Regions from separate parts of the Muriventricola aceti genome, predicted to be linked through region 2. Evidence: predicted binding sites of a transcription regulator. Region 2 holds the regulator's gene; the other holds the start of a gene.
The links. The regulator Rex, encoded in region 2, represses fermentation and respiration genes when NADH is low (regulators of the CRP and FNR family bind a similar motif). The targets are predictions, from matches to a motif close to ATTGTTAANNNNTTAACAAT.

Region 1: gap (type I glyceraldehyde-3-phosphate dehydrogenase) is a predicted target of Rex. The motif match lies at 2,025-2,044, and genes of this name have one in related genera.

Annotation. Positions count from the first base shown of each region.
Region 1 is NZ_JAOQKF010000004.1:173,657-177,079, reverse strand. It holds gene OCV64_RS06195 (hypothetical protein) at 325-801, shown strand; gene gap (type I glyceraldehyde-3-phosphate dehydrogenase) at 848-1,867, opposite strand; gene OCV64_RS06185 (dicarboxylate/amino acid:cation symporter) at 2,183-3,423, opposite strand, start outside.
Region 2 is NZ_JAOQKF010000012.1:111,217-114,639, reverse strand. It holds gene OCV64_RS13145 (alanine/glycine:cation symporter family protein) at 146-1,600, shown strand; gene OCV64_RS13140 (redox-sensing transcriptional repressor Rex) at 1,772-2,440, shown strand; gene OCV64_RS13135 (S-layer homology domain-containing protein) at 2,437-3,423, shown strand, end outside.

The DNA of each region.
Region 1 (3,423 bases), on a different contig from region 2:
CCTTTTTTAAATTTTTTCTCTTGCGCCTTCCACAATTTTTTCTCTGTTTCTCCCCAGCTTTCGTCCTTTTTCACCAACCACGCCTTCTTTTGCCCCGACCGTCCCGTTCCACAGGAGAAAACGGGGCAATACGGTACCGCTTGAAATACAGGCTGACAAAGTTTCAGCCGACATAACCAAGTGCAGCATCTTTTTTCAGTCGGTAATCCTGCACAATTTTTTTTAAAATCTTCTTGATATTTAATGCAACCTGAACTATAATAAAACTATACACAGCCCCTTTCACCCCAGTCTATTTTATTTAAAGTATAGGAGGAAACGTCCATGGGTTATCCGAAAACTGGAAATGAGGTTTATGTCAGCTTTTCCCTGTCAAATACAATGTTCTCCGGCATTGGCAAAGGGACCATTACCAGAGAACTGGTATCGGTAGATTATCTAAAGGACCTATTCCAAAAATACGGGGTCATCGTATCGGCCAAGCCGGAACAGCGCCGGCTGCTGGAACTGGTGAACGAGGCCTACGGCCTGGGTCTGGAGATTCCTGACACCCTGAAGCTGGCCCGCCTGTCTGAAAAGAACCGCCGTCTGGTCCTCATTTCCGTCCAGGGCCTGAAGCGAGTCAACGGCTCCCTCCTCCCCTCTTATAGCGAGGAGGAATTCCAGGAGGCCACTTTTGAGTTTGTCAAATACTATGTCCAAAGCCGGCACTACGACGATCTGGTGGCGGAGAACAACAAGCTGAAAAGCGACTTGGAATCTGAGATCGCCTGGCGTACCAGAACGACCGCTGACGAGTAAAACAAAAAAGAGCCGCCTGCTGGTTTCCCGGCAGACGGCTCTCCTTTTAGGAACGGTCCACGCGGTACATATGGGAAATCAGGTCCAGCACTTTATTGGAGTACCCCCACTCGTTATCATACCAAGCGATCAGCTTGACAAAGCGGTCATCCAGCATGATACCCGCGGTTTCGTCCAAAATGGAGGTGTGGGGATTGCCAATGATATCGGAGGACACGATCTGATCTCTGGTATAGGATAGGATTCCCTTCATGGGGCCCTGGGCGGCCACATGGACAGCATGGCATATATCCTCATAGGTGGTGGGTGTCACCAGGCGGGCGGTCAGGTCCACCACGGATACATCATTGGTCGGGACACGGAAGGACATCCCGGTCATTTTGCCCTTCAGCTCCGGAATGACCAGGCCCACCGCCTTGGCCGCCCCGGTCGTGGAGGGAATGATGTTGCCAATGACAGAGCGGCCTGTCCTCCAATCACGCCCCGCTCTGGCGTCTACCGCCTTCTGCTTGGCTGTAGAGGCATGGATGGTAGACATAAGGGCCTGCTCTATCCCAAAATTGTCCTGGATGACCTTAGTCAGAGGCGCCAGACAATTTGTCGTGCAGGAGGCGTTGGATACTACATCCATATCCGCGCTATAATTCCAGTGGTTGACGCCCATGACAAAGGTGGGCGTCATTTCATCTTTGGCCGGAGCGGTAATGACCACTTTTTTTGCCCCGCCCTGAAAATGGAGGGAGGCCAGCTCTTGGGAGTTAAAGGCCCCGGTGGATTCTACGATGTACTGTGCGCCGCACTCGCTCCATGGGATCTGCCCCGCGTCGCTCTGACTGAATACCCGGATCCTGTGTCCGTTTACGATCAGGTCGCGGCCATCATGCTCCACCGTCCCCTGAAAGGTATGAAACACTGAATCATACTTCACCATGTACTCCATGTAGTCCAGGTCAGCCTTACGCAAATTGATGCCGCGCAGGTCAAAGCCGTCCCCTCGCTCCAAGATGATTCGGAGCACAACCCTTCCAATCCGTCCGAATCCATTGATCCCAACTGGAATACCCATTTTACATCATCCTCCATTTTACTTCTCAATAAATACTAAAAAATATATATTTAGTATAGCTTTCATTATATATCTCTTTTCTAATTTGTCTATATAATTAAATAAGTTTTTTCTAAATAAATATTTTTATTGCTTAATTTTATTATAGAATAATATAATTATTATTTAAATAAAAATCAAATTCTTTTCCGGCTTGTTTAAAAAGTAAGAGGGAGCCTCTCCCAAAGGAGGGGCTCCCTCTTATTGTTCCATTGACGCGCCAGCTTTGTGGATCGGGCGGCCCTCACCGCCTCTCCAGGCACAACGCGGAGAAAATCAGCGGACCGCGCCCTGCGTCTTGGCGGTCTTACGGTCCTCCATCTTGGACACGATGACCGCACAAGCGGCGTCGCCAGTGATGTTCACTGTAGTACGGCCCATATCGAAGATCCGGTCGATCCCGGCCACCAGAGCGATACCTTCGATGGGGATATTGACGCTTTGAAGAACCATGGCCAGCATGACCATGCCCGCCCCTGGTACGCCGGCGGTACCGATAGAGGCGAGGGTAGCGGTGAGCACTATGGTGACCATTTGTCCCAGGCTCAAATCAATGCCGAAGGCCGTGGCGATAAAGATGGCACAGACGCCCTGGTAGATGGCAGTACCGTCCATATTGATGGTGGCCCCCAGGGGCAGGACAAAGGAGGCCACCTCACGCCGGGCACCCAGCCGCTCGGAACACTCCAGCGTAAAGGGCAGCGTCCCTACTGAAGACGCGGAGGAAAAGGCCATCATCATAGCCGGGGCCATGTAAGCAAAGAATTTGAGAGGGGACACTCCCCCCAAGGTACCCACGGTTAGGGAATAGACCAGGACGGCATGAAGGATGTACCCCACATAGGCCACTAGCAGCACCGCCACTAGGGATGCTAGGATCTCCGGGCCGTTTTCCACGATGACCGGACAGATCAGGCAGGCTACACCAATGGGAGACAACTTGATAATCAGGTCCATAATCTTCATGGACACCTCATTGAAACTGTCCACAATCTGGGCGGCCACCAGCCCCTTCTCTCCGGCCAGCAGGATACCGAAGCCCAGCAGCAAAGAAATGACGATAACCTGGAGCATAGAGGCGTTGGCCAACGGCGTGATTGGGTTGGCGGGGAAAATATCCACAATGACCGACATAATGCTTTTTCCCGCTGGGGGTTCATAGCTCAGGCCGCTGGTTTCCAAGGTCGTAAAGAGGCCGGCCCCCTTCGCCACGCTGGCCAGCGTTAGGGCCAGCACCACCGCAAAGGCTGTGGTACACATATAATATACCACTGTCTTGCCACCTACCGAACCCACGCGGCTGATGTCCTGCATCGAGATGACTCCGGCAGCGATGGAAAACAGGACGATAGGCACTACAATAAATTTCAGCAGGTTCAAAAAGATGTCGCCCCAGGGCTTGATATAGCCAATGGCGATCTGCCCTCCGTCAGGGACCGCCATCAGTATCAGGCCCGCGGCAATACCAGCCACTAAGCCGACAAAGATCCAAAAGGCAAGAGGCAGTTTTTTTGTTT
Region 2 (3,423 bases):
AAACCTCTGGTAAAAGTCGGAGAGATGTGGTATAGTAAGGCCGAGAAATATCCCAGGAGATCTGAGGGGCGGAAGACTTTGATTTCCTGGGATATGTTCTGCTTCGCGCAAATTATGACAGGAAGAGAGAAAGGGAGATGTCGTTATGTATGATGCGTTCGCGGGCTTAATCAGTCAGATCAGCGGTTTCATGTACAGTTACCTGTTGATCGTCATGCTGCTGGGCGTAGGCCTGTACTTCACCTTCCGGAGCAAGTTTGTCCAGCTGCGCCTGCTGCCGGAGTCGATTCGCGTGGTAGGAGAAAAGACGGGGGATCAGCACTCGGTTTCCGCATTTGAGGCGCTGATGGTATCCACAGCCAGCCGCGTGGGTACCGGAAATATTGTAGGTGTGGCCAATGCCATCGCCATCGGCGGCTATGGCGCCGTGTTCTGGATGTGGCTGATTGCCATTGTGGGAGGCGCGACTGCCTTTGTAGAGAGCACGCTGGCCCAGATCTATAAGAAAAAGGACCCGGAGGGCGGCAGCTATGGTGGTCCGTCCTACTACATTCAGGCGGCTCTTAAGAGCCGGGTGCTGGGCGTTGTCTTCGCCATCGCCCTCATCGCCACCTATGCCGGTGGTTTCAATATGCTGGCCTCCTACAACCTGATTAGCAGCTTTACCAGCTATGACTTCTACGCCAGTGCCGGCACCTTTACCCTGGGCGGCAAAGAGTACAGCGTTGTGGCCGTGGTGGGCGGCGTGATCCTGGCCATCCTGGTGGCCATCTGTGTACTGGGCGGCGGCAAGCGGATCGTCAAGGTTACCGGCGTTTTGGTCCCTGTCATGGGTGTGTTGTATATCCTGATGGCCCTGGTGGTCATGGTGATGAATCTGAATATGATTCCCAGTGTCCTGGGCCGCATTTTCAGCGAGGCATTTGATTTCGGAGCCATGTTCGGCGGTGCCGTGGGCTTTGGTTCCTCGGCCATCATGCAGGGAATCAAGCGTGGCCTGTACTCCAACGAGGCCGGTGTGGGTTCCGCCCCCAACGCCGCCGCGGCCGCTGACGTATCCCACCCCGTCAAGCAGGGATTGGTCCAGATGCTGTCCGTCTTTATTGACACCATCCTGGTCTGTACCGCCACGGCCATGATGTGCCTGTGTACCGGCATCGATATCAAGGGCGGACTGGAGGGTGCGCCCCTGGTCCAGGCGTCTCTGGCTACTACCTTCGGCGCGGTAGGCCCCTACTTTATCACCTTTGCGCTGCTGCTCTTCGCTTTCACTACCCTGCTGGGCAACTTGTTCTACTGTGAGGGCTGTTTGAACTACATCGCTAACCGCAAGCTGGGAAGCGTGCCGATGACTGTGTTCCGGCTTATCGCTTGCGGGCTGGTCTTTGTAGGGGCCCAGTTGTCCTTTGGCTTGGTCTGGGACCTGGCCGATGTGCTGATGGGCATTATGGCCATCATCAACCTGCCGGTCATTGTCATTTTGGGCCGTACAGCTATGCGGGCCCTTCAGGACTACATGGAACAGCGCAGGGCGGGCAAGAACCCTGTATTCAAAGCCTCCAGCATCGGCCTGAAGGAAAAAACTGATTTTTGGAACTGAATCTGGCAGGCTTTCTGCCAATAAAAGGCCCAGGGACGACGAATCGTCCCTGGGCCTTTTGAGTCGTAAAAGGATTTGACACAAGGGGGGGCAATCAGGTAAACTATATAAAAACATCATATCCAGTGGCCTCCGCTGTATAGGGGAGGTTGTGCAGATGAGGCGAAAGCTATGAAACGAAATACCCGAGTATCAACGGCGGTGATACGCCGCCTGCCCAGATACTACCGACAGCTCTCAGAGCTTCAGGAGTCCGGCGTTGTCCGGATATCCTCCAATGCCTTAGGGAAATCTATGGGACTGACCGCTTCTCAAATCCGCCAAGATTTGTTCTGCTTCGGTGGTTTTGGGCAGCAGGGCTATGGATATAAGGTGGACAGCCTGAAAGAGGAGATCGGTGATATTTTGGGCATTAATCAGGGCCATACCATTGTGGTGCTGGGGACCGGCAACCTAGGCCGGGCTATCATAGAAAATTTTAAATTTTCCAGTAACGGCTTTCAGCTTTTGGCCGCTTTTGACGTAAATGAGCGGGTGGTGGGGACCAGAATCGCTGGGGTGCCTGTCTATCATGCGGATTCCCTGGAGGCCTTTTTGGGGGAAAACCAAGTGAGCGTAGGCCTGCTGACAGTGCCCATCGCCGCTGCCCAGGAGATGGGGGACCGGCTGGTGGCCGCCGGAGTTCGCGGCATCTGGAATTTTACAAACTATGAGATATCCTGTGTTCGGGATGATGTGGTGGTGGAATCGGTCCATTTTTCTGACAGCCTTTTGGCTCTGAGCTACATGATTACCCAGCGGGAGGATCGGGAGGAAGAGAAGAAGGGGGAGCCACAATGAGAAGGCCTGTGATCGGCCTGCTGTGCGGTGTGATGCTGCTGGGTATGCTGGCCTGCGGCGCTTATGCCCTTTCGGGGGGCGACAGCCTGATCAGCCTCAGCTATCTGACCGGGACTTTTGTGCCCAAGGCTGTGTCTACTGGAAACGAAGCTGCGGAAAAAGCCTTACAGGGCACTTACGAGGAGAGCAAAAAAGGCCTCGATAACCTGCATCAGGGCTATCTGGCGCAACTGGCCGGCGAAGAGAGCGGCGCATACAGCGCCACGCTCCAGGCCAGAGATTGGTCGGATGGCGATGAGATGACACTGACCACTGGGGCTGGAGTCATGTTGATGAACGGAGCCGCCTCCGTTTCTCACGACGGGGCTTTCATAGATGTGACAGACGGAATAGAGCTGGCCTCCGGGGCCCGCCTGACCTCCGGACACCGCTACCTGGTGGGAGAGAATACTGTGGCCAGTGTAACGGTCCTGTCCGGGGCGGCCCAGTTGGGGCTCCAGGGCGTCTATGCCCTGGAAGACGGCAGAGAGGATCCGACGCCCTTCTATGATGTATGCCAGACGGATTGGTACTACGCTCCCGTAGATTATGTGTACCGAAACACACTGTTTTCGGGGATGGACGAGCACCACTTTGGACCGAGTTCAGCTATGAACCGAGCTATGCTGATGACGGTGCTCTACCAGATGGCTGGAGCGCCGAAAGAGGAGCTGGAGCGCGCCAGTGTCACCTTTGCCGACGTGCCGGAGAGTGCCTGGTATGCCCCTTATGTGAAGTGGGGCGCGGAGCAGGGAATTACAGCTGGAACAGGAGCAGACACCTTCAGCCCGGAGCAGCAAGTGACCCGCCAGCAGGTGGCGGCGCTGCTGTACAGCTTCACCACGAGTTACCTTGGGCTGGAAGCGGCTGAGGGGGCCGACCTGTCCGGGTATCAGGACCTGGGGCAGGCCAGCGACTGGGCTCATAATGCCCTGTCCTGGGCT